Regions from separate parts of the Rhizobium sp. P44RR-XXIV genome, predicted to be linked through region 2. Evidence: predicted binding sites of a transcription regulator. Region 2 holds the regulator's gene; the other holds the start of a gene.
What was found. Region 2 encodes PhoB, which activates phosphate uptake and scavenging genes when phosphate is short. Its sites were predicted from a motif close to TGTCATNNANCTGTCAT; they were not measured.
Positions count from the first base shown of each region.

Region 1: a site for PhoB is predicted at 9,134-9,150, ahead of pstS (phosphate ABC transporter substrate-binding protein PstS). Genes of this name have one in related genera too.

Region 1 is NZ_MPVZ02000028.1:1,332,751-1,347,735, reverse strand. Features, by position in the region: gene cml (CmlA/FloR family chloramphenicol efflux MFS transporter) at 1-184, opposite strand, end outside; gene rpsI (30S ribosomal protein S9) at 455-922, opposite strand; gene rplM (50S ribosomal protein L13) at 925-1,389, opposite strand; gene BSK43_RS23730 (EamA family transporter) at 1,628-2,464, opposite strand; gene BSK43_RS23725 (hypothetical protein) at 3,315-3,641, opposite strand; gene BSK43_RS23720 (CoA-binding protein) at 3,754-4,182, shown strand; gene BSK43_RS23715 (O-acetylhomoserine aminocarboxypropyltransferase) at 4,352-5,635, shown strand; gene arsH (arsenical resistance protein ArsH) at 5,680-6,408, opposite strand; gene arsC (arsenate reductase (glutaredoxin)) at 6,383-6,805, opposite strand; gene arsB (ACR3 family arsenite efflux transporter) at 6,802-7,866, opposite strand; partial or broken gene BSK43_RS23695 (arsenate reductase ArsC) at 7,941-8,039, opposite strand; gene BSK43_RS23690 (metalloregulator ArsR/SmtB family transcription factor) at 8,055-8,414, opposite strand; gene BSK43_RS23685 (cupin domain-containing protein) at 8,667-9,011, shown strand; gene pstS (phosphate ABC transporter substrate-binding protein PstS) at 9,326-10,297, shown strand; gene pstC (phosphate ABC transporter permease subunit PstC) at 10,372-11,343, shown strand; partial or broken gene pstA (phosphate ABC transporter permease PstA) at 11,355-12,207, shown strand; gene pstB (phosphate ABC transporter ATP-binding protein PstB) at 12,237-13,073, shown strand; gene BSK43_RS23660 (GGDEF domain-containing protein) at 13,205-14,467, opposite strand; gene clpP (ATP-dependent Clp endopeptidase proteolytic subunit ClpP) at 14,861-14,985, shown strand, end outside.
Region 2 is NZ_MPVZ02000025.1:284,556-299,540, reverse strand. Features, by position in the region: gene BSK43_RS06785 (hypothetical protein) at 1-330, shown strand, start outside; gene ppk2 (polyphosphate kinase 2) at 348-1,229, opposite strand; gene phoR (phosphate regulon sensor histidine kinase PhoR) at 1,510-2,736, shown strand; gene BSK43_RS06770 (substrate-binding domain-containing protein) at 2,922-3,956, shown strand; gene pstC (phosphate ABC transporter permease subunit PstC) at 4,017-5,498, shown strand; gene pstA (phosphate ABC transporter permease PstA) at 5,495-6,829, shown strand; gene pstB (phosphate ABC transporter ATP-binding protein PstB) at 6,844-7,659, shown strand; gene phoU (phosphate signaling complex protein PhoU) at 7,711-8,424, shown strand; gene phoB (phosphate regulon transcriptional regulator PhoB) at 8,456-9,139, shown strand; gene BSK43_RS06740 (GcrA family cell cycle regulator) at 9,318-9,866, opposite strand; gene BSK43_RS06730 (aspartate aminotransferase family protein) at 10,293-11,492, shown strand; gene argF (ornithine carbamoyltransferase) at 11,566-12,483, shown strand; gene BSK43_RS06720 (Hsp33 family molecular chaperone) at 12,531-13,520, shown strand; gene apaG (Co2+/Mg2+ efflux protein ApaG) at 13,527-13,919, opposite strand; gene BSK43_RS06710 (DNA helicase) at 14,535-14,985, shown strand, end outside.

The sequences.
Region 1 (14,985 bases), on a different contig from region 2:
GCATGAGCATGTAGAGGCTGAGGGTCAGCTGGATGACGGCCGGTGACGTATCGAGCGCACGCGGCATGATCGGAACGGCCGGGAGGTAGATATCCATTGCGAGGGACGCAAGAATATCGAAAGGCGCCATCAGCAGCAGCGCTGCCGGCAGGCGATAGTTCCACGTTTGGATTTTTGAAGGCATGAGTAGACACCCGCTCAAATAACTGGATTTGGCGGCAGCCTGTCTTTCATCATGGTCAGATTGGCTGTGACAGACGCCGCAACAACAAAAAAGCTGCTGCGGCCTATTTGTCTGCGGACTTGGTGCTTCCCATCGTCTGGTCCTGTCTGCGGCTTCGGCTATTGCGAGGCGTTGCGCTTATCTACCAGCAGCGTCCGAATGCGGCAATGCGCAAAAGAAAAAGGCCGGGTTTGCACCCGGCCTTTCCAAAATCCGATCTCGGATAAGCGATTAACGCTTCGAGAACTGGAACGAACGACGTGCCTTCGCACGGCCGTACTTCTTACGCTCGACGACGCGGCTGTCGCGGGTCAGGAAGCCACCCTTCTTCAGGACCGAGCGCAGGCCCGGTTCGAAGTAGGTGAGGGCCTTGGACAGGCCGTGACGAACGGCACCGGCCTGACCGGAAAGACCACCACCGGCAACGGTAGCGACGATATCGAACTGGCCATCACGGGCAGCAGCGAAGATCGGCTGACGCAGGATCATCTGCAGGACCGGACGGGCGAAATAGTCCGTGTAGTCCTTTTCATTGACGATGATCTTGCCGGAGCCGGCCTTGAGCCATACGCGGGCAACAGCATTCTTGCGCTTGCCGGTTGCGTAGGAACGGCCAAGCGAGTCGACCTTGCGGACGTGAACCGGAGCAGCAGCTTCCGATGCCGTGCCGAGATCCTTCAGGGAAGAGAGATCAGCCATTATCAGGCGCTCCTTACATTCTTCTTGTTCAGCTTGGCGACGTCGAGAACGACGGGCTGCTGGGCTTCATGGGGATGGTTCGAGCCGGCGTAGACGCGCAGGTTCTTCATCTGGCGACGGCCGAGCGGGCCGCGCGGAACCATGCGTTCGACAGCCTTTTCGACAACGCGCTCCGGGAAGCGGCCTTCGATGATCTGACGAGCGGTACGCTCCTTGATGCCGCCGGCATAACCGGTGTGCCAGTAGTAAACCTTGTCTTCGTACTTCTTGCCGGTAAGGACGACCTTGTCGGCATTGATGACGATGACATTGTCGCCGTCGTCGACGTGCGGCGTAAAGGTAGCCTTATGCTTGCCACGCAGACGCATTGCGATGATAGAAGCGAGACGACCAACAACGAGCCCTTCGGCGTCGATGAGGATCCACTTCTTCTCCACCTCTGCAGGCTTCTGGGAGAAGGTTGCCATGTTGCATACTCTCTTTATAGGACCCTTGGCCCGAAGGCGCTTGGGCGTTTCTTGTTGCTTGATTTGGCTTGCTTTATGCCGGCCAAAAAGAAAGCGGCCCGGAAAGGCTGCAATCTGCGGCGGCTTATAGAGTGAACCGATATCGGCGTCAATATAGCTGAATTTTGCAATCTCAAAAATTTGTCAATAAAATCAATGTGTTGTTTATATGGTATAATTATACCACACATTTAAACCGTCAACCCAGCCGCAAAACCAGGACGCCAGCGGCGATAATCGCGCCGGCAACGTAGCGCCAAATGCTCGATCGCTCCTTCAAGACGAGGACTGATATGACCAGCGCGAAGAGGATCGACGTCTCACGCAGGGCCGCGACCATGGCGACAGGCGCCTTGGTCATTGCCCATAAGGCCAGCCCGTAGGAGACGATCGAGCCGCCGCCGCCGATAAGCCCACGCCACCAATTATAGCGGATGTGAGCGGCTACGGCATTGATGCCACGCTGCGAGATCGCCCATATGAATAACAGAACCGGCGGCAGGAGCGACATCCACAGCGTATAGGAGATCGAGTTGCCGGATATCCGTGCGCCGATGCCGTCGACATAGGTATAGGTCGCGATGACAATGGCATTGGCAAGCGCCAGCAGGATAGCCCGGCGACTGCCTTTCCGGGCTTCGAAAGCAAGCGTCAAGATACCGGCGCAGATCGTCATCGTGCCGATCAGCGCGCCGCCCGACAGTGATTCCTTGAGGATGAAGCTGCTTGTGGAAACGATGATCAGGGGTGCCACACCGCGCATCAGCGGGTAGACGAGGCCGATGTCGCCCGCACGATAGGCGGCCGCGACGAGCTGGAAATAGGCAAATTGCAGAATGGCCGAGGCGCCGATAAACGGCCAGGCCGCGGAAGCCGGCATGGGCAGGAATGGCAGCAGGGGCAGGGCTGCAACAGCGCCTCCGGCCGAGACCAGTGCGGCATCGAGCGATTTGTCGGTGCCGGCCTTGATGATCGCATTCCATGTCGCATGCAGCAGGGCGCCGAAAAGGACAAGGGCGATGACGTCGAGTGACACGAAAACCTCGGAAATTGGCTAGGAGACACAAAAGCTTGGTAATTTGTGGGAGTTTGGCTTTCATATGCTCCGCAATCCATCAGAAAGCAACGAAATATGCTGTCTTATGAGACTTGTCCTGCAAGGGAATATTTGGGACACGGGCTTGAATGGAGGCGTTCGCTTTAGGTTCCGATCGCGCCTCCTGATATTATGTATTACTAATTTATTGGAGTATGAATCGCGAACAAACATCGCATGTGATGTGAACGCATGGGTAGAATTAACTCATTATGGTGCAGTTGGTACTGCCGTCCGATGCGGCCATAGAATAAAAACGCCTGCGAGAAGTTGTTGAGTTGAAATGATCCTCTATTTTCTCGTTATGATTGATTTTGAGTTAAATACAGTGGAAAATTTTGCAAATAATGTAAACTATTACAGATTACAGATTACCGATTATCGTTACGTCAATGCCGTGCACTAGCTTTTCGGTGACGGTTTTAAGTATAAAACTGAAATACACCTATAAAAATTGGTGTAAAGCGGCCTAAAACCAAAAAATATTCTGTGGGAAATTTGTGACTGTGCACATAAAGCTGCGTTCGCAATCGGTTCTCATTTCAGCCGCCATTTTATTAGTAATAACTAATTGGCATGCGAATGAATGGAGAACAAAGATTGCATTTCACGAGAACGCATTTGAGCCGCATCTGGGAAACCTATGAAAGCGCTTTGACAGCTACCCCGCGCCTAGGTCCACGACAACCTCTGCATGGTCGCTGCGTCGGCAGCGCTCCATGCCCAGAACAATCAGTGGTCGTAAGCGACTGTATGCGCCGCGCCCGAAGTAACACCTAGCGCATCACAATCACCGCCGGAAAATCAAATCATCGTCATCAAGGTCGGTTGTCGGCCGGCATATGTAGACGGGGCAGGAGGCCCGGTCTTTTGTGGGCAGATAATCCTGATCGGCATAATAGCCGATGTCGCACGCGCCGCTGTCTGCGACATAGCGGTCATAGAGTGTCATGTTGGGCGTTCTTTTGGACGGGTAGCGCATGATCACGGCCCGTTCGCGATTGATAGTCGCCTTGGCCTCGGCGCAGGTCATCGACATGGAGTTGTAACGGGAAATCGCCAGAGCCGGCGTCGCGGCTACCGTAATCAGTAGGCCCAGGAGAACGATCTTTTTCATGGGGTTAATCCTCCCTGAAGTTGTTATAATGCAATATATACGTAGAGGCTGCGGCTGCGGTTTCTATGTTTGCGGCAGAAACGCAAGTTCGATCGAGTAGGGAGGCTTCGTGATGAACCACGACACTTATGACGATTCCTATATTGCCGATATCCTTCTTTCAGTCAGGACCATCGCGGTCCTCGGCGCTTCACCCAATCCCGCGCGGCCAAGCAACGGCGTGATGGCCTATCTGCTCAACAAGGGCTATCGCGTCATTCCTGTTAATCCCGGCCAGGCCGGCAAGGAAATCCTCGGGCAATGGGTCTATGCGCATTTGGCCGATATTCCCGAGCCGGTGGATATGGTCGATGTCTTTCGTGCGCCCGAATATCTGCGGTCGGTCGTCGAGGAGACCATCATGGTCGATCCCCGTCCGCCGGTGATCTGGGGTCAGCTCGGCGTGCGTGACGATGCGGCGGCGGCAAGAGCCGAGGCTGCAGGCGTCAGGGTCATCATGGACCGTTGCCCGGCCATCGAATATCCGCGTCTGGTTGCCTGATCCGAGATGGCGCCGGCCGTGGACAATCGGCCGTTTATCGCGCGATCTCTCTGAAATATGGCAAGTTTTTTCCGCGAGCCGAAGAGCACGGCAAAGTTCGCGGTTAACTTTCATGTTCCGACCGCTATGATCTTGCCACGACAAAGACAATCTGGCGGGAGGAAAGATCATGCCGACGAACAACCCTGGTTTCGATACGCTGGCAATCCATGCGGGCGCGCAACCGGATCCCACCACCGGGGCCCGCGCGACGCCGATCTATCAGACGACATCCTTCGTTTTCCAGGATGCGGATCATGCTGCAGCACTCTTCGGACTGCAGCAGTTCGGCAATATCTATACCCGCATCATGAACCCGACCCAGGCTGTGCTTGAGGAGCGGGTGGCGACCCTTGAAGGAGGAACGGCAGCGCTTGCCGTAGCATCTGGTCATGCGGCCCAGCTGCTCGTCTTCCACACCATCATGCGGCCGGGCGATAATTTCGTCGCCGCCAAGCGACTTTATGGCGGCTCCGTCAATCAGTTCGGCCAATCCTTTAAGAACTTCGATTGGCGGGTCCGCTGGGCTGATTCGGCCGATCCGTCGAGCTTCGAAGCGCAGATCGACGATCGCACCCGTGGCATCTTCATCGAGAGCCTCGCCAACCCCGGCGGCACTTTTGTCGATATTGCAGCAATCGCTGCCGTTGCCCACAAGCACGGCCTGCCGCTGATCGTCGACAATACCCTGGCGAGCCCCTATCTGATCCGGCCGCTGGAGCACGGCGCCGATATTGTCGTGCACTCGCTGACGAAATTCCTCGGCGGCCACGGCAATTCCATGGGTGGCATCATCATCGATGGCGGTACATTTGATTGGTCGGCTTCGGGCAACTACCCCATGCTGTCAGAGCCAAGGCCGGAATATAATGGTGTCGTGCTGCACGCGACCTTTGGCAACTTCGCTTTCGCCATCGCCTGCCGCGTTCTCGGCCTGCGCGATCTGGGGCCGGCAATTTCACCGTTTAACGCTTTCCTGATCCTGACCGGCATCGAGACGTTGCCGCTACGCATACAGCGCCATTCCGACAATGCGATCGCCGTGGCGCGCTGGCTGAAGGGGCAAGAGAAAGTGGCGTGGGTCAACTATGCCGGCCTCGAAGATGACCCAAACCACGCATTGCAGCAGCGCTACTCCCCCAAGGGAGCAGGGTCGGTCTTCACCTTCGGGCTGAAAGGCGGCTACGAGGCGGGCAAGGGTCTGGTGGAGGGGCTGGAACTCTTCTCCCATCTCGCCAATATCGGTGACACCAAGTCCCTGGTCATCCATCCCGCATCGACGACGCACAAGCAGCTGACCGACGAGCAGAAGGTCGCTGCCGGTGCCGGGCCCGATGTGGTGCGCCTGTCCGTCGGCATCGAGGACGTCAAGGATATCATCGCCGATCTGGAGCAGGCGCTGGCGAAGGTGTGATGCGGCGGGTGGCAAAGCGTTAAAACCCGCCGCGTGTCGCCAAGTCAGATTGAATTCAGGGAAACTCGCTGCTCGAGTTTGGCGGCGGTTTCCCTTCGCTCGCTGTAGCGATCGGTGAGATATGACGAGGCGTCGCGGGTGATGATGGTGAACTTTACCAGCTCTTCACAGACGTCGACGACCCTATCGTAGAAAGCCGACGGCTTCATACGGCCGTCAGCATCGAATTCCTGATAGGCCTTGGCCACCGAGGACTGATTGGGGATGGTGATCATCCGCATCCAGCGGCCAAGCACACGCATCTGGTTCAGTGCGTTGAAGGACTGGCTGCCGCCCGACACCTCCATGACGGCCAGGGTCTTTCCCTGCGTTGGGCGGACGGAACCGATGGAGAGCGGAATCCAGTCGATCTGCGCTTTCATGATGCCCGTCATGGCTCCATGGCGCTCCGGACTGACCCATACCTGACCTTCGGACCATTCGGAAAGCTCGCGAAGTTCCTTCACCTTCGGATGGCTCGCCGGCGCCTCGTCGGGGAGGGGCAGGCCCTTGGGATCGAACATCCTGACCTCGCACCCAAGGCGTTCCAACAGGCGGCGGGCCTCATGGGCGAGTAGACGGCTATAGGAGACCTCGCGCAAGGAACCATAGAGGATTAGAATTCGCGGTCTATGCGTCGAGAATGCCGGTCGAAGGGCATCGAGATCCGGCTGATGCAGGTGCCGGGCGTCCAGGGCGGGGAATGTCTCAGACAATGCGCTTGCCTTTCTCATCGAGGACCTTCTCGCCGTCTTCCTTGATGAATTCACCCTTATGGGTGTCCGGAAGTATATCGAGTACGAGTTCGGATGGCCGGCTCAACCGTGTTCCGAGTGGACTAACCACGAAAGGGCGGTTGATGAGGATGGGGTCCTTGAGCATGGCATCGATCAATTGCTCGTCCGTCAGGGTCGGGTCGTCGAGGCCAAGTTCAGCATAGGGTGTTCCCTTCTCGCGGATCGTCTGGCGGACGGTAAGGCCTGCGTCGGAGATCAGTTTGGTCAGTTGTTCCCGCGATGGCGGCGTCTTCAGATACTCGATCACTGTGGGTTCGATCCCGGCGTTCCGGATCATCTCCAGTGTGTTTCGGGAGGTCCCGCAGGCGGGATTGTGGTAGATGGTGACGTTCATGATGACGTCCTTTCGCTGACTGTATTTTTGATGACTGCGGGGCTGGCCTCGTACCAGCCTTTGGAACGGTTCACGATCCAGACGACCGAGAGCATCACGGGAACCTCGATGAGGACGCCGACGACGGTCGCAAGCGCTGCGCCCGACTGAAAGCCGAACAAGCTGATCGCTGCCGCCACTGCGAGCTCGAAAAAGTTGCTGGCACCAATCAGGGCCGACGGACCGGCCACGCAGTGCTGCTCTCCGGACATGCGGTTCAGCAAATAGGCGAGCCCTGAATTGAAATAGACCTGGATCAGGATCGGAACGGCCAGTAGCGCGATGATCGTCGGTTGCGCGATAATCTGCTCTCCCTGGAAGCCGAACAGAAGAACGAGAGTTGCCAGCAATGCCAGGAGGGATAGCGGTTGCAGCTTTGCCAGGAGGGCGTCCAGCGCGCGAGTCGCCCCCTCGGTTGTCAGATATCTGCGGATAATCTGCGAGATCGCCACGGGAATGAGAATGTAGAGCGCCACCGAGATCATCAATGTATCCCAGGGAACGGTAATGGCGGATAGCCCAAGCAGCAATCCCACGATCGGCGCAAAGGCCACGATCATGATTGCGTCGTTCAGCGCCACTTGGGAAAGTGTGAAGTGAGGCTCGCCTCTGGTCAGATTGCTCCAGACGAAAACCATGGCCGTACAAGGTGCCGCGGCAAGGATGATCAGCCCCGCGACGTAGGAATCGATCTGATCTGCCGGGAGGAAGGGGTGGAATAGCCAGCCGACGAACAGCCAGCCCAGCAGAGCCATCGAAAACGGCTTGACGGCCCAGTTGATGAACAGCGTAACAGCGATCCCGCGCCAATAGCTTCCGACCTTTGCAAGTGAACCGAAATCGATCTTCAGCAACATCGGAATGACCATCAGCCAGATGAGGATGGCCACGGGAATATTGACCTTGGCAGCTTCGGCTGCGCCGATGGCATGGAATACACCGGGCACTAGGTGGCCAAGAGCGATGCCGGCAACAATGCACAAAAAGACCCAGACGGTCAGATATCTCTCGAAAGTGGACATCAGCCTGCCTTCTCGGATTTGACCGATGCACCTTCAAGGGCGCTGATCTGCCGAAGCTTGTGTTCCTGCGCTATGCGACTGCCGCCCGCCTTGCTCAGCATCGACCCGGCGAGAATAGAGCGTGCGGAATTGCCCGTGCACAAGAAGAGCGCGTTGTAGGTCCTGGCGGTCATGGTCATGTTCCGTGGTTAGGTCGGAGGTCGAATGGTCGCCGGCGGGCAGCATGGCGTGAGATCGGCGATCAAGGGCGCGCACAATTCCGCATTTCCCCCGCAGCAGTCCTTAAGAAGGAACAGCGTCAGTGCCCGAAAGCCTTCGAGATCAGCGCGGTATATAATGGAGCGGCTCCGGCGTTCGCTTCGCACGATGCCGGCTCGAGACAGGGTTCCCAGATGCGCGGACATCGTGTTCTGCGGGACATCAAGCATTCGGGCCAGTTCGCCCGCCGGGATTCCATCCGGCTCTGATTTGACCAGCAGGCGAAAGGTTTCGAGCCTTGTCGTCTGCGCCAGGGCGGCCAGCGCCGCAATTGCATCTGTTGATTCCATATATCCAGAATAATGGATATATAGATCTTGTCAACTGGAGAGCCGTGACTGCCTCCTGCATTTGATTATCTTCAAGACCGAAGCGGCCTGGCCGCGTCGCGGTATTCGTCTGGCTCACCTGTTTCGAGGCGCCGCAATCCGGCAAAGGGCTGAAAAAGCCGATGGGCTATCTTTGACGGCCTGTCGTTTCGTGCTTGTCTCGATCCGGCAGCTACGAGAAAAGCAATGCAGGCGAGCAATGAGGAGGCATTCATGACGACATATCTGCGACTGGATATCGATGGCGTCGAACCGGAAGCGGGAACGCCTGCCGCAGATCGGCTCGTTTCGGGGGCTCCCGCGTTTCGCACTTGGAACCTCGAAGAGGCCGATGGCGGTCTTTATGCAGGCATATGGGAGGCGACGCCGGGCAAATGGAAGATCATCTACGACGAGTGGGAATACTTCCATATCCTCTCGGGCTACTCAATCGTGACGGCAGACGACGGCGAGACTTTTCATCTGCGCACAGGCGACCGTCTCATCTTGAAGCCGGGCTTCAAGGGGACATGGGAAGTCATTGAAACGACTCGCAAGGATTATGTGATCCGACTTTGAAAAGTTTGTTGAATCAAAACATGAAGTTCGATGTTGCGAATTGCCCGAAGCGGCCCATTCCATGGGGTTCCGCATCGGCCGCGATGATTGCCGCAGGTTGTGTCACCGCCGCTTCATTAAACTGTCATCAAACTGAAACAATGCGGCATTAGAGCCATCACTGTCGCTAGGAGATTGAGGTGGGGTTCTTAACCGATGGGATACTCCGTGCTCAGCTCCTGCTTGCCATCCTTTCATCACTCTGGGAAGTGAGTTCAATCATGTTGAATCAGAAATTTCGTTCGCTCTGCCTGACTGCAGGCTTCATCGCGGCTATGTCCGTTTCGGCCTCGGCTGCCGACATCACGGGCGCCGGCTCGAGCTTCATTGCTCCGGTTCTGTCCAAGTGGGCCGAAGGCTACAAGGCTGCGACGAACAATGTCGTCAACTACCAGTCGGTCGGTTCGGGCGCTGGCATCAAGCAGCTCCTCGACAAGACCATCATCTTCGGCGCTTCCGACAAGCCGATGAGCGACGCTGACCTCGAGAAGAACGGCATTGCCCAGTTCCCGATGATCTCCGGCGGTATCGTCGTTTCCTATAACGTTGCTGGCGTAAAGCCGGGCGAACTCGTTCTCGACGGCAAGACGCTGGCTGACATCTTCCTCGGCAAGATCGCCAAGTGGGACGACGCGGCTATCAAGGCTCTCAACCCCGACGTGAAGCTGCCTTCCGCTCCGATCTCGGTCGTTTATCGCGCCGACAGCTCGGGCACGACCTTCAACTTCACCGACTACCTGGCCAAGGTTTCGCCGGAGTGGAAGGAAAAGGTTGGTTCGAACACGGCTGTTGAATGGCCGGTCGGCTTCGGTGCCAAGGGTTCTGAAGGCGTTTCCACCACAGTCAACCAGACGGCTGGTTCGATCTCCTACGTTGAATATTCCTACGTCGTCGCCAACCACATCGGTTTTGCGAAGATGAAGAATGCTGCCGGCAAGGTTATCGAGCCGAGCCTCGACACCTTTAAGGCTGCTGCTTCCAACGCTGATTGGGCCAAGGCCAAGAACTTCAACCTGATCATCACCAATCAGCCGGGCGAAAAGAGCTGGCCGATTGCAGCTTCGACCTGGGTTCTGCTCTACAAGAAGCCGGCTGATCCTGCTCTCAACGAAGAAGCGCTGAAGTTCTTCAAGTGGTCCTATGAGCATGGCCAGAAGGACGCAACCGCCCTGTCGTACCTCGCGATCCCGGAAAGCGTTGCTGCGATCGTCGAGAAGTCCTGGAAGACGGACTTCGGCACGAAGTAATCTGTGCTGAGTTAAAAGTTACGGCGGACAGGGCATGGCCCTGTCCGCCTTCGTGACAGGACAAGGGGAAATCGATGGCTGATGCGACTCAGACGGCTGGCTTCCAGGGACTGGATACCAGCGCCAGCACCAGGAAATTCCGGATACAAGACCGGATTTTCTACTTTATGACGCTTGGCTCGGCTGCTCTTGTCGTGCTTCTGCTGCTGGCAATCATCGTGGTTCTCATCATCGATGCCCTGCCGACCTTCCAGGCCTTCGGGTTTTCGTTTCTATGGGGCACGAAGTGGAGTGCTCCTGCCGATATCTATGGCGCCGTACCTGCCGTTGTCGGCACGCTGGTGAGCTCGCTCATCGCCATGCTGATTGCCGTCCCCTTGGGCATCGGCATCGCCATCTTCCTCACGGAACTTTGCCCTGGCAGCCTACGACGTCCGATCAGCACGGCCATCGAGCTTCTGGCTGGCGTTCCCTCCATTATCTACGGCATCGTCGGCTTGTTCATTCTCGTGCCGCTGATGCAGAACTATATTCTGCCGTTTCTTATCATGACGATCGGCGAAGTGCCGATTATCGGCCTGCTTTTCCAGCCGCCGGCACCGGGTGTCGGCCTGCTGACGGCAAGCCTCGTGTTGGCCGTCATGATCCTGCCGTTCATCACCGCGATCTCCCGTGACGTGTTCGGAACGGTGCCGCCGATGCTGCGTGAATCCGCCTACGGCATGGGCATGACGACATGGGAAGTGGCTCGCTACATCCTGATCCCCTACACACGACGCGGTCTCGTCGGCGGCATCATGCTCGGCCTCGGCCGCGCGCTTGGCGAAACCATGGCCGTCACCTTCGTCATTGGGTCGGTCAGCCGTCTGCAATCGTCGATCATCTCGCCGTCCACCACCATTTCCGCCCAGATCGCGAACAACTTCGGCGATGCCGACGGTCTGCAATTGTCGAGCCTTATTGCGCTCGGCCTGCTCCTGTTCGTCCTCTCCTTCTGCGTGCTTGCGGTGGCGAGATGGATGATCGGCCGCGGCGACGCGCTTTGAGGGAAAAAGCCATGGAAAATGCAATTCGTCAGAACATCGTGTCGCGGCGTTACGGAAAGAACCGGGTGATGATGGCCTTGTGCTTCATCGCGGCCGTCCTCGGCATATTCTTTCTCAGCGTGATCCTTGTCAGCCTGGTTTACCGCGGTGTATCGGCGCTGAGCCTTGACGTGTTCACCATGTCGATCCCGGCACAGGGCTCGCGCGGCCGGCCTGATCAACGCGATCTACGGCACCGTGCTGGTCACGGGCTGCGCCATCCTGATCGCCGCGCCGATCGGCATTCTCGCCGGCACCTATCTGGTCGAATATGCCAACGGCAGCAAGCTTGCCGAGGCCGCCAAGTTCCTCAACGACATCCTGCTGTCCGCGCCTTCGATCATCATCGGCGTGTTTGTCTATGGTGCGGTTGTCGTGCCCATGCGCGGCAACTCTGCCTTCGCCGGCATTCTCGCGCTGGCGCTGATCGCCCTTCCTGTGGTAAACCGTACCACACAGGACATGCTATTACTCGTGCCGAATGCGCTTCGGGAGGCGACTGCCGCGCTCGGCGCGCCGCGCTGGAAATCCATGGTGATGGTGATTTACCGTTCCGCCTGGACGGGCATTCTCACCGGTATCCTGCTGGCCGTCGCCCGCATCAGCGGCGAAACCGCACCGCTTCTCTTCACAGCCGGCTACAGCAAGTTTATGAATGCAGGCTTGACCGGTCCAATTGCCACGCTGCCGGTTGCGATCAATACGCTCGCCGCCGATGCAGGCGAGGATCTGAAACAACTGGCCTGGGCCGGCGCGCTGATCATCACCGTAGCCATCCTCGCCCTCAACATCCTTGCCCGTGTCTTGAGTGGGCGCCGCCAATGACGCAGCCGCCGAACGATAGGAATGAGACCATGAACATGAGCGACAGCAATTTCCAGAGCGTCAATGCACAGCCGGGGAAGGACGCCGCGTCCCAGTCGGATCTCGGTGCGCTCGCGAAACTCGAGGTGAAGAAACTCGATTTCACCTATCAGAACGGCCATCGCGTTCTGAAGGACGTGAATATGAACATCCGCAAAAATGCGGTCACCGCGTTCATCGGCCCTTCGGGTTGCGGCAAGTCCACGCTGCTGCGCACGTTCAACCGGATGTATGATCTTTATCCCGGCCAGACGGTTGCGGGCGAGATCCTGCTGGATGGCCGCAACATTCTCACCAAGGACGTCGATCTCAACGATCTGCGCGCCAAGGTCGGCATGGTGTTCCAGAAGCCCACGCCGTTCCCGATGACGATCTATGAAAACGTTGCCTTCGGCATCCGGCTCTATGAAAAGATCTCAAAGGCGGAGATGGACGTTCGCGTCGAAGCCGCGTTGACGGAAACGGCACTGTGGAGCGAAGTGAAGGAAAAGCTGCACCAGAGCGGACTTGGCCTTTCCGGCGGTCAGCAGCAGCGCCTCTGTATCGCCCGCGCCATTGCCCTTCGCCCGGAAGTCCTCCTGCTCGACGAACCGACCTCGGCTCTCGACCCGATCTCGACCGCCAAGGTCGAGGAACTGGTGTCGCAGTTGAAGGGCGAGTTCACGATCGTCATCGTGACGCACAATATGCAGCAGGCCAGCCGTATCTCCGACAGCACCGCCTTCATGTACCTTGGCGAGCTGATCGAATATGGCGCCACCGAGCAGATCTTCCAGGCACCGAAGGTCAAGCGCACGGAAGACTATATCACCGGTCGTTACGGCTGATACGACCTAGGCATCGCTTTCGTTGATTTGCAATGGCGCGCTGATCAAGCGCGCCATTTTGCATTTTCGCAGCGGGAATTCTGTTTTCCGATCACCGAGCCGCAACTCGTCCGTTAAGGAAGACGCGGCGGTTACATCCCCGCAAGCTTGCCCAGACGCCGTAATGCATGAATCTGGTCTTCGATCGTCGGCACCAGTTCACCGCCATCCGTATCGGGCGGCGTATCTGCCGCCTTTGCGGTTTCCGCTTCGTTGAAGACGATGGTGCAATTGCGCCCTGCGCGCTTGGCGGCGTAAAGCGCGCGGTCGGCCGACGAGACGAGCCGGTCCCAGCTGACGGTGTCGCGCGGCATCATCGCAAGGCCGACGCTAACTGTCGCCGACACCAGCGAAGGACCCGCGAGCAATGGAACACGGCAGAAATCGGCACGAATGGTTTCCGCCAGCGCTTCCGCCTGCGCCTGATCGTCTATCGGCACGAAGGCTACGAACTCCTCGCCGCCCATCCTGCCGAATGCGCCATTGCGCGGAACGAATTGGCGCGCAATACGGGCAAACTCCGTGAGGACCATGTCGCCGGTCTGGTGGCCGTGGCGATCGTTGATCGATTTGAAATGGTCGAGATCGAACAGCAATGCGGCAAGCTTCTGTGGCTGTCGCTGTTTGTCACTGACGAGAATATCGTAGCTCTCCTGAAGGCCGCGCCGGTTCAGGACACCCGTCAGCGTATCGGTGATGGAAATTGCCCGCCAGCGGCGTTCGGAGCGTTCCATCAGCAGCTTGCCGTTCAAGACGATGGCGACAATGACAATGAGTGCATAGCCGAGCGCGGCGTAGCCACGGTAGATCAGGGCCTCTTCCAGGGTTGGCCTCAGCAATGACATCCAAACACCGGAGAGGAAACAGAAGCAGGCAAGCGTCATGAAAACGACGCCGAGCTGTCCGCGCGCCGGCTCCCGGCGCCCTTCGCCCGGATGGACGGCAAAGGCAAGCAAAGTTGCGCCGGCGGCGCCGGCGAGATCGTAAAGAATGACGCGATTGACGAAGTTGTCGCTGACCCACGGCAGGCTGACGCCGACAAGCCAGATGGCTGGCGGCATCAATGCCGACCATTCAAGCCTGCGCTTGTCCATCCAGCGGAAACCGGCGATCCAGGCGCTTTCACCAAGTAGGGCGACGGCATTGCCGATCTGGATCGACCATATGTCAGGAATGATGCCGCGAGCCGCGACCATGGCAAAACCGATAGCGCTGACGCTAAAGCCCAGGGCCCACATCAGATAGGCGGGGGATTGGCGGTCATGGCGCCAGGCAAGCAGGAGCACGGTTGCCAGGGTGATGGCTTCGGAACACCAGATGGTCAGCCCTGTGGTCATGTTAAGCACGATCGGCATTTCTCCCGGCCAGGGTCTTCTCGTCTGCGCGAAAGGCGGGACGGTTCCTGTAATGAGCTTATCCTTACCGAATAAGATGGTAAGTTCCTTAAGTGTCTTGGTAAATTTTACTTGTGGCCGCGCGCTTGCCGCATGGCATGGTCCTTCACGTTTTCTTCATCCTGCTGCCGGGAAAAGCGGTGGGTTGTGCCTGGCGCCGTCCTTAGCCACTTGGCGTTACAAAAACGGCCATTAGAAATGCTTTGTCAACGCTTCCTGGGGCATTAGTGCTTTTTGAGGTTATGCTTTCATGCGTCTTGAAGTGCAGGGCAGGGACACTCTATGTAGGGATAAAGGAATTTTATTCGATTCCCGGTGTTTTTGTCGCCGGGGCAAGCTTGGTAAAGGACGCACATGAGAAATCCAGTTGATACAGCTATGGCTCTGGTGCCGATGGTTGTTGAGCAGACCAACCGTGGGGAACGGTCTTACGACATCTATTCCCGCCTGCTGAAAGAACGTATCATCTTCCTGACCGG
Region 2 (14,985 bases):
AGCAGCGGCTCTGACGGCAATGCCTCCGTCGAAGTGCCGGTCACCGTGCTGCAGCAGATGGCCGGCAAGCCTTCGACGGTCGCGCTCACATTGCAATCGACCTCCGACGCGCCGACGCAGATTACCGTGGAGTGCGATTTCGGTTCGCTCGGCAGCTGTGGGCGTCACCGCTTCACGGTCAGCCGTCAGAAGACGGATGCGTTGTTCCAGGTTCGTTTCGATCGGTCGCTAGCGCCGACGAGCCCCGGCCGTCTGATCATCAATAGCGATCTGGACGGCAAGGCCCGCGGCGTCAACGTCTACGCCATCCGCGTCCTGCCCGGGCAATAGGCCCGGGCTGCTGCCTTCTATTTCAGAAAGTCCGATCCCGTGCCGAGGATCTTGTCGTCGATTTCGCCGATGGCCTTCTTGTCCTTGCCGTCATAATCGAGCGCCAGCAGGATGTGGCGGATAAGGTTCAGGCGAGCACGACGCTTGTCATTGGCGCGCACGACGGTCCATGGCGCATAATCGGTGTGCGTATCCTTCAGCATGCGATCGCGCTTTTCGCCGTAATCCTTCCACTTCGGCAGGGCGGCGATATCCATGGAGGATAGTTTCCAGACGGCACGCGGATCGTGGCACCGGTCGTGGAAACGCTTCAATTGCATCTCTCTGCCGATATCGAGATAGAATTTGAAGAAGTAGATGCCGTCCTGGACGATGAGCTTTTCCATCTGCGGCGCCTGCTTCAGGAACTGCTCGTATTGTTTCGGCGTGCAGAAGCCCATGACCGGCTCGACGCCGGCGCGGTTGTACCATGAGCGATCGAACAGAACGAATTCGCCGGCCGTCGGAAATTGCGCGACATAACGCTGGAAGTACCATTGTCCCGCTTCGCGGTCCGTCGGCTTGGTCAATGCCACGACGCGTGCGAGGCGAGGGTTCATATGCGCCGATGTTGCGGCAATCGAGCCGCCCTTGCCGGCCGCGTCTCGCCCTTCAAACACTGCCATTACCCGTTTGCCGGTCGCCTGCAGCCAGAACTGCACCTTGATGAGTTCGATCTGCAGCTTTTCCAGCTCTTCCAGATAATCCTCTTCCTTGAGCTTCTTCTTGTAGGGATAGTCGCCCGAGGTCAGTGCCTCGTCGTCGATCCAGCTTGGCAGTACGGGGTCATCGACATCGAACATGCGCTTGGTGCCATGGATGTCCAGCTTCACCGCGCGGCTCTTGGCTTCCTCTCCCATATATCCCCGGCTCCTCGGTTGTTTACGTTCCGTTAATCTCACCGCTTTGACGCGGCAAAAAAAGCTCCTCAGGCAAACTGGGGCTTTTATTCAATAGTTTCAACCCCTTTGCTGTTCGCCTCATTTGCCGGCTATATTTATTGCTGTGAGTTGGCGGCTTCTGTGGATGGAGCCGAATACTTCTGTCATGAATCCCGGCTAATAGGCGGAATCCAGCATTCCATGATGGCAGGCGAAGGGACGGGCGCAGTTGGAAGACGAATGGTCATTTGTCAGGAAATTGGCAGTACGGCTGCGGCAGGAGAGTGCCATCCTGATTTTGGCGACGCTGATCGCCGCACTCGCGCTCATGGAAAACATCAATACCGGCGCCGTGTTCTGGATCTGGGCTATCGTGGTCATCGTCGCGCTGATCCGCCCGCCGCTGGTGGAGCGGATCGTCGTGCCGTCGCAGGCCGAGCGTGAACCGGCCGATTCGGGCGTCCTGCTCAATACCGTCTTCGCAGGCTTGGCCGCGCTCGACATTCCGGTACTGATCATCGACCGCGAGGCATCGGTGCTGGTGCAGAACACCGCCGTCGAAAAGGCCTTCGGCGCCTTTCCGATCGGAGCCCATATTTCGTCGAAGCTGCGCTCCCCCGGCCTGCTCGACATGGTGCGCGAGACGATCGCGACCAACACGCCAAACCAGATCGAGCATTCCGAGCGCCTGCCTTCCGAGCGCGTCTATATCGTGCGCATCGCGCCAGTCGACCTGCCGCCATCCGACGCCGAGCTGGGCTCCTTTTTCCTGCTGTCGTTCCGCGATATTTCGGAGCTTCGGCATATCGATCGCATGCGTTCCGATTTCGTTGCCAATGCCAGCCATGAGCTGCGCACGCCGCTTGCCTCGTTGCGCGGCTTCATCGAAACCATCCAGGGTCCGGCGAAATCGGATATCAAGGCGCAGCAGCGCTTCCTTGGCATCATGTTCGATCAGACCACGCGCATGAGCCGGCTTGTCGACGACCTTCTGTCTCTATCCCGATTGGAGCTGAAATCGCATCTCGCACCGGATCAGAAGGTCGATCTCGTGCCGCTGCTCGGCCATGTACGGGACTCGTTGCTGCCGCTTGCCGGCGATCTCGATGTGACGATCAATCTGAATGTTCCCTCCGGCAAGGTCGAGGTGCTGGGTGACCGGGATGAACTGGTGCAGGTCTTTGAGAATCTCATCGAGAATGCCTGCAAATATGGCCAGGAGGGCAAGTCAGTCGAAGTCTCGCTGCTGAACGAGCCGGGCCAGGCGGTCGAGGTCATCATCTCGGACAAGGGTCCGGGGATACCCGCGGAACATGTGCCGCGCCTGACCGAGCGCTTCTATCGCGTTAACGTTGAGGACAGCCGTTCCAAGAAGGGTACGGGCCTGGGGCTTGCCATCGTCAAGCACATTCTGACGCGCCATCGCGCCAGGCTGATCGTCAAGTCGGAAGTCGGCAAGGGAACGGACTTCACGGTCCGTTTCTGAAAGCCTCTGTGAATCGCCCGTTTTTGGCGTGTTTTATCTCATGTATTTCAAATGGATAGCTTGTCATAATTGTTTCACTCGCCTGACATAAAAGGGCGGTGCTTGGTCAGTAGAAAAGAGATGCTGAAACTGGCGGATGTGGCATTCGTCGCAGCGCTCTTCAAAGCTTGCCAGGGGGATTCATTATGAATGCTTTGAAACTATTCATTCTTGCAATGGTTGCGTCGACCGCTTTTGCTGGTGTCGCCGCGGCTCGCGATCAGATTCAAATCGCTGGCTCGTCTACTGTTTTCCCGTATGCGAAGATCGTTGCAGAAAGCTTCGGCGAGACCTTTACCAATTTCAAGACGCCGGTCGTCGAGTCGGGTGGTTCTGGCGCCGGACTGAAGGAATTCTGCAAGGGCGTCGGCACGGACTCCATCGATGTCGCCAATTCATCGCGCCCGATCAAGGATAGCGAAGTCGAGGCCTGCAAGGCTGCCGGTGTTGCCGATATCCAGCAGGTCAAGATCGGCTATGACGGCATCGTCTTCGCCTTCGACAAGAGCAATCCGGATATCAAGTTCGAACCTGTCGATCTCTACAAGGCGCTCGCCGCCGAGGTGGTGGTTGACGGCAAGCTGGTTGCAAACCCTTACAAGAAGTGGTCGCAGATCAATCCGGCGCTGCCTGATTTCGAAATAGCGGCCTATATCCCGGGCGAGAAGCATGGCACGCGTGAAGTCTTCGAAGAGAAGGTTTTGGCGGCCGGCTGCAAGGCTTCCGGCGCGGCAGACGTCATCAAGGCGACGGTTTCAGATGCCGGCCAACAGGCCAAGAAATGCGTTGCCGTGCGCAAGGATGGCGTTGCCGTCGATATCGACGGCGACTACCCCGAGACGCTGGCTCGCATCGACGCCAACAAGCACGGCATCGGCGTTTTCGGCCTCTACTTCTTCCAGAACAATGCCGACAAGCTGAAAGTCGCGACCGTCAGCGGCATCGTGCCGTCGGGCCAGACGATTGCAGACGGCACCTATCCGGTGTCGCGTCCGCTGTTCTTCTACGTCAAGAAGGCACATCTGGGCGTCATCCCGGGCCTGAAGGAATATGTCGACTTCTTCACGAGCGATCAGATGATCGGACCGGACAGCCCGCTGGCGGAATATGGCCTTGTGCCTGCTCCGGATAGCGAGCGCGACCAGATCCGCAAGGACTTCGCCAACGGGAAGATCATGTAAGTGCATTGAGATTGCGTCGGTGCGGGTTGCATCCGCACCGGCGTTTGCCGGGGAGTGGGAATGAGCGTATCGCTGCTGTTGTTGTGCCTGTCGGTCATCGGCGCCCTTGCCTTCGTGCTTGGGCGTGTGAGGGCGACTGCGCTATCCGACGGCAGATCTTCGTCGATGCATTCCCGGCTTGGCTATCATGGCGCCTATGCCGCGATCTGGGCGGTTCTGCCGGCTTTGGCGCTCGTCTGCGTCTGGCTGATCGTCAGCCCGATCGTCATTGATCGGCTGGTGATCAAGTCGTTTCCGGAGGAGGTGAAGAGCCTCCCGGCGGCAGAGCTCAATCTCAGCTACGGCATGGTGCGCAGCATCGCCCACGGCATGCGCCTTCTCGATGATCAGGAGCTCGCCGCCGTCGACGGTGGCTCGGCCGACCTGCAATTGCTTCTGGCGCAGAAGGGCGTGCCGCTCGCGGTTCGCCCGACGGGCTATATGATCGACGCCGCCAACAAGTATAACGGCATGCGCGAGGTCAGCCGGACAGTGATGTCCGCATCGGCGATCCTGCTGTCATTGCTTTGTGCAATCCATGGTCTGCGCGCCATCGCCTTGCGCTTTCGCGCCCGCAACCGCGTCGAGCAGGTCATTCTCGGCGCCCTGATCGTCGCATCCTCCATCGCGGTGCTGACGACGGTTGGCATTGTCGTTTCGATGCTCTCGGAAGCGGCCCGTTTCTTCAGCATGGTGCCCGCCAGCGAATTCTTTTTCGGCACGGTCTGGGATCCGCGCTTTACCGGTGCCGGCTCACAGACATCGGGCACCTTCGGCCTGATCCCGTTGCTGGCCGGCACGATCTATATCGGCTTGGTCGCTATGCTGTTTGCCGTACCGATCGGATTGTTCGCCGCAATTTACATGGCGGAATATGCATCGACCCGTGTGCGCTCCATTGCCAAACCCATGCTGGAAGTGCTGGCCGGCATTCCCACCATCGTCTACGGCTTTTTTGCCCTCGTCACGGTCGGGCCTTTCCTCAGGGACATCTCGGCCGAGATCAATGGTCTGATGACGGGAAGCTATCGAAGCTTCATTGAGGCGCAGAGCGTGCTGACCGCCGGCTTCGTCATGGGTGTCATGCTGATCCCTTACGTCTCCTCGCTGTCGGACGATATCATCATGGCCGTGCCGCGCTCGCTGCGTGACGGTTCGCTCGGTCTGGGCGCCACGCGATCCGAGACGGTGAAACGCGTCCTGTTGCCGGCGGCACTTCCGGGCATCGTCGGTGCGCTGCTGATGACGGCATCACGGGCGGTTGGCGAAACGATGATCGTCGTGCTGGCGGCAGGCGTTGCCGCCCGCATGCAGCTCGATCCCTTCGAGCCCATGACGACGGTGACAGTGAAGATCGTCAATCAGCTGACCGGCGATCTGGAGTTCACCTCGCCGCAGACCCTGGTCGCCTTCGCGCTCGGCATAACGCTGTTCTGCCTGACCCTCTGCCTGAACGTCTACGCGCTCTACATCGTCCGCCGCTACAGGGAGCAGTACGAATGAGCGGCGTCGTATCCTCCTCGTCACAGACTATTCCGCGTGGACTGGCGCCCGGCGCGCCTGTGCGACGCGATATCGGCATCAGGCGCCGTTATGCCGCCGAACGCCGCTTTCGTGCCTATGGCCTCGCTGCTGTCGTCTTCGGCCTCGTCTTCCTTTTGGCGCTTGTGTCGACCGTGGTTCGAAACGGCTATACGGCCTTCGTGCAGACGTCGATCACCTTGCCGATCGAGTTCACCGAGAAGGTCATCGACCCCACGGGCAAGCGCGCCAGCGACCCGAAGGTGCTGATGGTCGCCAACTATCCGGTCCTGATCCGCGATGCCCTGGTAAAAGCGCTTGATATCGACCCTTCCAACCGTGCGCTCGTGCGCGAGGCAACCGCCATGGTGTCGGATGGCGCCAGGATCGTGCTGCGTGACAAGGTGACCGCCAATCCGTCGATCGTGGGGACGACGCAAAACCTCACCGTCCTCGCGAGCGCCAACATCGATTCCGCCAACAAGGGACAGATCGACCTGACGGTTGATGAGAAGGATCGCAAGGTGTCGGACCGGCAGCTCGGCTGGATGAAGCAGCTGACTGCGAGCGGCGCTCTGCACGAAGCCTTCAACAGCGGCCTGTTTGTGTCGGGCAACTCAAGCCGCCCTGAGGCTGCCGGACTCGGCGTCGCACTGATCGGCTCACTCTATCTGATGCTGACGGTGCTGGTTCTGGCGCTTCCCGTTGGCGTCGCTGCGTCGATCTATCTGGAGGAATTCGCGCCGAAGAACCGGCTGACGGACCTCATTGAGGTCAACATCAACAATCTGGCGGCCGTGCCCTCGATCGTTTACGGATTGCTCGGGCTTTCGGTCTTCATCAACATGATGGGCCTGCCGCGCTCGGCCTCGCTGGTTGGCGGCCTGGTGCTGAGCCTGATGACGTTGCCGATGATCATCATCGCCACACGTTCGGCATTGCGAGCGGTGCCGCCCTCGATCCGCAGCGCAGCGCTTGGCCTCGGTGCCTCGCGCATGCAGATGGTCTTCCATCACGTCCTGCCGCTCGCCATGCCCGGCATATTGACGGGCACCATCCTCGGACTGGCGCATGCACTCGGCGAGACGGCGCCGCTGCTCCTGATCGGCATGGTCGCCTTCGTTGCCAACTACCCGGCATCGCCGCTCGATCCTTCGACGGCGCTGCCGGTGCAAATCTACATGTGGGCGAGTGAAGCCGAACGGGCGTTCGTCGAACGAACCTCCGGGGCGATCATCGTCCTGCTCTTCTTCCTCGTTGCGATGAATATCGGCGTGATCCTGCTGCGCCGCCGCTTCGAACGGCGCTGGTAGGGGAGGGCGATCGAATGAACATGATGACGGAAGCCGCAAGTGAAAGAGCATTGGCCAGGAAGATGACGACGATCCCCTACAAGATGATCGGCCAGGACGTGTCCGTCTTCTACGGCGACAAGCGTGCGCTCTTCGACGTCAACCTGAACATCCGTGCCAATACGGTTACGGCGTTGATCGGTCCTTCGGGCTGCGGCAAATCCACCTTCCTGCGTTGCCTCAATCGCATGAACGATACGATCGAGACCTGCCGCGTCACCGGCAAGATCACGCTCGACGATCAGGATGTCTACGACAACAACATTGATGTTGTGGAGCTGCGCGCGCGGGTCGGCATGGTCTTCCAGAAGCCCAATCCGTTCCCGAAGTCGATCTATGAGAACGTAGCCTATGGCCCTCGCATCCATGGTCTGCATCGCTCGAAAGCTGATCTCGAGCATATCGTCGAAACCAGCCTGCAGAAGGCCGGTCTGTGGGGTGAGGTGAAGGATCGGCTGCATGATGCCGGCACGAGCCTCTCGGGCGGTCAGCAGCAGCGCCTGTGCATCGCCCGTGCCGTCGCGGTCAGCCCGGAGGTCATTCTGATGGACGAGCCCTGTTCGGCGCTCGATCCCATTGCCACCGCCAAGGTCGAGGATCTGATCCACGAGCTGCGCGAAAACTTCACCATCGTCATCGTCACGCATTCCATGCAGCAGGCAGCCCGCGTGTCGCAACGTACCGCAATGTTTCATCTCGGCCATCTGGTCGAGGAGAACGATACCGATAAGATGTTCACCAATCCCGACGATTTCCGCACGCAGGATTACATCATGGGCCGTTTTGGTTGATGATGCCGTGCGCGCGGCTCCTTTCACACAGTTCACCTTGAGGATAGAAAAATGGTCTCCACTCACATTCTCTCTGCCTATGACGAAGACCTGAAGTTCCTGACGCGCCGTATTGCGGAAATGGGCGGCCTGGCCGAGCAAATGGTCAGCGACAGCGTTCGGGCGCTGGTCCAGAGCGACACTGGTCTTGCGCAGAAGGTCATCTCCGACGACGTCATCCTCGATCATGCCGAGCGGGAAGTCGGCGACAAGGCCATCGTCACCATCGCCCGTCGTCAGCCGATGGCTGCCGACCTGCGCGAGATCATGGGTTCGATCCGTATCGCTTCCGATCTGGAGCGCGTCGGCGACCTCGGCAAGAACACCGCCAAGCGCGTCATCGCCGTGCAGGGTACGGGCGTTCCGCGTCGCCTGGCTCGTGGCATCGAGCACCTTTCCGAATTGGCGCTTAGCCAGCTCAAGGAAGTCCTCGACGTCTACGCCACACGCTCGCCGGACAAGGCCGTGTCGATCCGCGAACGCGACGAGGAAATCGACGCGATGTACACCTCGCTCTTCCGCGAGATGCTGACCTACATGATGGAAGATCCGCGCAACATCACCACCTGCACGCATCTTCTCTTCTGCGCCAAGAACATCGAGCGCATCGGCGACCATGCCACCAACATCGCCGAGACGATCTATTACATGGCGACGGGTGCTCAGCCCGAAGGCGAGCGCCCGAAGGACGATACCGCCAATACCGTCGGCGCAGTGACGGAATAATCCGAAAGCGAAGAAAGGAGACCATAGGCGCATGGTTCCGAGAGTTGCTGTTGTAGAAGACGAGGAAGCGCTCAGCGTTCTGCTGCGCTACAATCTCGAGGCCGAAGGCTTCGAGGTCGACACGATCCTCAGAGGCGATGAAGCCGAGTTGCGTCTCCAGGAGCGCATTCCCGATCTTCTGATCCTCGACTGGATGCTCCCCGGTGTATCCGGCATCGAGCTCTGCCGCCGGCTGCGCATGCGGCCGGAGACGGAGCGCCTGCCGATCATCATGCTGACGGCCCGCGGCGAGGAAAGCGAGCGCGTGCGCGGTCTTTCCACTGGCGCGGACGATTACGTCGTCAAGCCGTTCTCGACACCCGAGCTGATGGCTCGCGTCAAGGCGATGCTGCGGCGCGCCCGTCCGGAGGTTCTCTCCACGGTGTTGCGTTGTGGCGATATCGAGCTGGACCGCGAGACGCACCGCGTTCACCGCAAGAGCCGCGAAGTGCGGCTGGGACCGACCGAATTCCGTCTTCTGGAATTCCTGATGTCCTCGCCGGGCCGCGTCTTCTCGCGCTCGCAACTGCTCGACGGCGTGTGGGGGCATGATATCTATGTCGACGAACGCACGGTCGACGTGCATGTCGGTCGCCTGCGCAAGGCGCTCAACTTCTCCAATATGCAGGATGTCATCCGCACCGTTCGCGGCGCGGGCTACTCCATGGAGGCCTGAGCGGGAATACCCGATCAGGCACTCAACATTACAGCGCCACGCGTCTTTCAAGACGCGTTAAGGTCGCTGTAATATCTTAGAATTCTGCATAATTTTCCCTCAAATCGGTTCCGATTTAAGGAATTATGCAGTCGCGGCGGAAACAGAAAACGGGCCCCAAAGGGCCCGTTTCTTTATCTCAGTGATGAAGTGTCTCAGCCGCGCGCTGAGCTGGCCTGCGCCGTTCATGCACCGGCTGGTAGGCCAGGCGCTGATGGTAGGTGCAGTAGGGCGATGAATCCGGGCTCTCGTTGCCGCAGAAGTGGAAATCGTCCTTCAGGGGATCGCCGACCGGCCACTTGCAGGTGCGCTCCGTCAGCTCCGTCAGGCCGAGGCGCCGGGAGATTGGAACGACCACATTGGCAGCCGGGCGATACTGGATCTCGTTGACCGTATCGATCTCGACCTCTTCCTTCAGCATGGTTGCGCCCTGCTGGCGGGTAACCGTGCGGGTTGCGACGCGCGCCTGATAGTTCGAAGCCCGCGGCGCCGTGGCGCTGCGCTTCGGCGTGCGAGCCGCCGCCGTCGTACCGCCAGCCTTCGCTCGGCCGGGAAGGTTCAAGCGATGCACCTTGCCGATAACGGCGTTACGGCTGACGCCACCGAGCTGTGCCGCGATCTGGCTGGCGCTCAACCCTTCGGACCATAGCTTTTTCAGCTTCTCGACGCGTTCGTCTGTCCAATTCATGCCCTGTCTCCGCTGTCGCGTTTCCGATGGCAGAATCCCTCACCATTGCCTCGCATGGGGATCGAGGCACGAAACGCTCTAAAATTGTGGTGACTAGTTCCGCCGCATGCAGTCTAGCAATTGGTTTTTAACCTAGTGTGAGGCAGACTCCGTGACAAGAGTCGCGGGAATCTTGAGGAATCGATTTCGAGGTTTTCCCCAACTTGCTGTCCGGGCGTGGCATTTCTGCAATATGCGGCGCCGAACGTATCCCTTTTGCGCGCAAGCACTTTCTCGCACCTGCTAAAGCGCCAGTTTTGTTGACATCGCGGTGCAAAACAACAATAGTGACCGGGCCGCCGCAAGGCGGCATTTTTGATTTTTTCGGACCCCTTTCGTAAAAACGAAGCGATTGGTCCTTAAAGTTGTGATCGAGGAGATATGGCCATGGCCGAGACCGCGCCGCTTTATGATACCTACATGCGAGCTCCGCTGCGGTTCGAGCGAGGCGAAGGCGTATGGTTGATCACTGAAAGCGGTGAACGCTATCTCGATTTTGCAGCCGGCGTGGCGGTCAATTCGCTCGGTCATGCTCATCCCCATCTTGTCGCCGAGCTGAAGGCGCAGGCTGACAAGGTTTGGCATCTGTCCAACCTCTACGAGGTGCCTGGCCAGGAAAAGCTGTCGAAGCGGCTGACGGAAGCCACTTTCGCCGACAAGGTGTTCTTTACGAATTCGGGTGCCGAAGCGTTGGAATGCGCCATCAAGACGGCGCGGCGTTATCAGTTCGCCAAGGGGCATCCTGAGAAGTTTCATATCATCACCTTCGAAGGTGCCTTCCATGGCCGCACCATCGCGACGATCGCGGCCGGCGGCCAGGAAAAATATATCGAAGGCTTCGGTCCGAAGGCTCCCGGCTTCGATCAGGTACCGTTCGGTGATCTCGATGCCGTGCGCGCAGCCATTACCGAGGCGACGGGCGCTATCCTGATAGAGCCGGTGCAGGGCGAGGGTGGTATCCGCCCGGCGACCAATGAATTCCTGCGTGGTCTCCGCCAGATCTGCGACGAGCACGGCCTGTTGCTGGTTCTCGACGAGGTGCAGTCCGGCGTCGGTCGTACCGGCAAGCTCTTTGCCCACGAATGGGCTGGTATCAAGCCCGATATCATGGCGGTCGCAAAGGGTATCGGCGGCGGCTTTCCGCTCGGCGCATGCCTGGCAACGGCCGAAGCGGCTTCCGGCATGAAGGCCGGCACGCATGGATCGACCTATGGCGGCAATCCGCTGGCTATGGCAGTCGGCAATGCGGTGCTTGATATCGTGCTGGCCGATGGTTTCCTGGAACATGTGCGCGATATCGCACTGGTCTTCCGCCAGGGCCTCGCCTCGCTCAAGGATCGCTTCCCGGATATCATCGAGGATATTCGTGGCGAAGGCCTCATGCTTGGCATCAAGGCGGCTATCCCGCAGGCGGACCTCTTGCAGGCGATCCGCGCCGAACATCTGCTTGGTGTCCCGGCTGGCGATAACGTCATCCGTCTGTTGCCGCCGCTGATCGTCACCGCCGAGGAAGCGCGCGAAGGCCTTGCCCGTATCGAGCGCGCCGCAGAGCGCGCGCGCGCCGTTCGCGTCAAGAAATCAGCTTGAATTCAGCGCCCGCAGTCGGGGCGTTCGTGCCCCACGCGGGCGTTATTGTTTTTTCTGGAGTACAGGTAAGGACATGGCTTCTCCGAAACACTTTCTCGACCTCTCGGCCGTAGCAGCCGCCGATCTGCGCAACATCATCGATGATGCGATCGTGCGAAAGCAGGCACTGAAGGCCGGCACGGCCGACAAGCCGCTCGCCGGCAAGATGCTTGCGATGATCTTCGAGAAGCCTTCCACCCGCACACGCGTATCCTTCGACGTCGGCATGCGCCAGCTCGGCGGCGAGACGCTGTTCCTGTCGGGAACCGAGATGCAGCTCGGCCGCGCCGAGACGATCGGTGACACGGCGAAAGTATTGTCGCGCTACGTCGATGCGATCATGATCCGCACGACCGATCATTCGCGCCTGCTGGAGCTGGCGGAGCATGCGACGGTTCCCGTCATCAATGCGCTGACCGACGATACGCATCCCTGCCAGATCATGGCCGATATCATGACCTTCGAGGAACATCGCGGTCCGATCAAGGGCAAGACCGTTGCCTGGACCGGCGACGGCAACAATGTGCTGCATTCGCTGATCGAAGGCGCCGCGCGTTTCGGCTATCGCATGAACATGGCGGTACCCCTTGGTTCCGAGCCGAAGGATCACTATCTGAACTGGGCCCGCAACGAGGGCGCCGAAATCATGCTCTCGCATGATGCAGACCGTGCGGTCGCCGGCGTCGATTGCGTGGTAACCGATACCTGGGTTTCCATGAATCAGGAACACCGGGCTCGCGGTCACAACGTCTTCCAGCCCTATCAGGTCAACAAGGCTTTGATGGCACAGGCCGGCAAAGACGCGTTGTTCATGCATTGCCTGCCCGCTCACCGTGGGGAGGAAGTGACGGACGAGGTGATCGATGGCCCGCAATCCGTTGTTTTCGATGAGGCGGAAAACCGCCTTCATGCGCAAAAGTCGATTCTTGCTTGGTGCCTGGGCGCAATCTGAGGATAGGAAGCCGCGTTTGAGAGCGCGGGCGCAGTAGGAGTAAGGCAATGGCCGAAAATGCAGCCTCGCTGGGTCAGTTCGATTTTGCCGGTGACGATCACGTTGTGCCCTTCCAGGTCGAAGGGCTCGATGTGCGCGGCCGTGCCGTGCAGCTTGGTCCGTTGTTGGATGCAATCCTTGCCCGGCATGATTATCCGACGCCGGTGGCTCGCCTTTTGGCCGAGGCTATCGTTCTCACGGTTCTGCTCGGCACGTCGCTGAAGTTCGAAGGCAAGTTCACCGTACAGACGAAGGGCGACGGCCCGGTCGACCTGCTGGTCGCCGATTTTTCGACGCCTGAAAATGTCCGCGCCTATGCGCGCTTCAACGAAGAGGCACTGGCAAAGGCTGTTGCCGAAGGCCGCACCGAGCCGGAGCAGCTGCTCGGCAAGGGCGTTCTTGCCTTTACGATCGATCAGGGCCGCTACAGCCAGCCCTATCAAGGCATCGTTGCTCTTGACGGGGCTTCGCTCGAGGACATTGCCGGCACCTATTTCCGCCAGTCGGAGCAAATCCCGACGCGTGTACGCCTTGGTGCTGCAGAGCTCTTCGACCGTGATGAGAACGGCAAGCCGCGTCATCGCTGGCGGGCGGGTGGGCTGATCGCGCAATTCCTGCCCGAGGCACCGGAGCGCATGCGCCTGCCGGATCTGCACGGCGGTGACGGCGACGAGCTCATCGGCAATCATGTCGAGGACGATGCTTGGGCCGAAGCACGCAGCCTCGTGGAGACCATCGACGCCGATGAATTGACGGATCCACTTGTCGGCACCGAACGCCTGCTGTTCCGCCTCTTCCATGAGCGCGGTGTGCGGGTCTATGAGCCGAAGGCGGTTTTTGACCGCTGTTCCTGCTCGCGCGACAAGCTGAAGGGTGTGTTGCAGGGTTTTTCGGCCGAGGAGATCGAGGCCAGCCAGGAGAACGGTGAAATCGCCGTCACCTGCGAATTCTGCTCGACCACCTACCGCTTCGAAGTGGCTGAGGTAAACGCGGCCTGACGGAGCTCAGTTCAGCGTGCGCAGCAGATTGGGCGTATCGAGAGAGAAGGCGGGGATCTTGACATGGAACTGTTCCCCGTCGTCCGTCTCCATCTGGTAATGGCCGAACATCATGCCTGAAGGCGTGTCCAGCGGGCAGCCCGATGAGTATTCATAGGTGTCGCCGGGGTTGAGATGCGGCTGCTCGCCAACGACGCCTGGCCCCGTCACCTCATCCACGATACCGTTCATATCGGTGATGTGCCAGTAGCGCGTCACCAATTTGACGGACATCTTCGAATGATTGGAGATGACGATGCGGTATCCCCAAACATAGCGATCGTCGTCCGGATCGGATTGCTCCTCCAGATAGAATGGCTCTACGACAACTTCTATGTCGCGTGTTAAGGCGCGATACATGCCTGATTACCTTGCCACTGCTCTGAAGCGACGAGCGTTCTTACAAGCGCCACTTACGCTCCAGCATTTTTAAAGTCCGCGGCATATTACCCGCTTTCCATGCTTCCCGCAAAGTGCAGGATATCTAGCGGTATCCTATAACCAGCCCGTTCCGTCAAGGAATGGAATGATGAAAATTCTCATCGGCGATTGTTCCTTGGAGAATTGGAGATATTACGACAGAAAACGAAGACTATCAGGTTGCCGTCAAAAGTATCTCGCCTTACTTGTCCTTTAGTGTTTTCTACCATAGCTCCACTCGCTATGTCTTGGTGAGGTGGAAAGGCTTGGCATCATTTAGGGTGCACTTGAGGTTTGACTGCCATATCTGTCGGGCGCCACTCGAAAACTCTCGGCCATATGAAGCTTGGTCGAGCCTTCAGGTCTGCGAAAAGAACGTCCGCGCGATTTCCCGACGACGGGATTTCGACTATCATTTGATTCTGGCATGGCCCGTGCCTCCCCCCTCCGTCCGGGAAAGTATACTTCATGCGGGGCTGTCGATCATCAAACCGACTGTTTGAGCGCCTGGCATAAGGAGGGGTTGCGGTCACTGCTCGCAATAGGAGGTTTACAATGAGGCTTTCCGCCCCTGTTTATCATTTGAAGCGCAAGGCGCGGCTTTTGTCGCGCCAGCAGAATATCCCCCTGCACGCCGCACTGGATCACATCGCGGCCGGCGAGGGGTTTGGAGGATGGAGCTTGCTTGCGTCCAAGACGCAGGCTGCCGTTTCCCCCGATGATTTCTTCTCGCTGTTGAGCCCGGGCGATCTGGTGCTGGTCGGCGCACGTCCCGGCCAGGGCAAGACGCTGATGAGCCTCAAGCTCGCCGTGGGTGCCATGAAATCGGGCAATCGCAGCGCCTTCTTCACGCTCGAGGATACCGAAAAGGTCGTTCTGGATCGTTTCCGGATCATCGGCGTGGATCAGGCCGAGTTCAGGGAGCTGTTCGAACTCGACAGTTCCGACGCCATCAGTGCCGACTACATTGCAAACAGGCTGGCCTCGGCGCCACGCGGCACGCTGG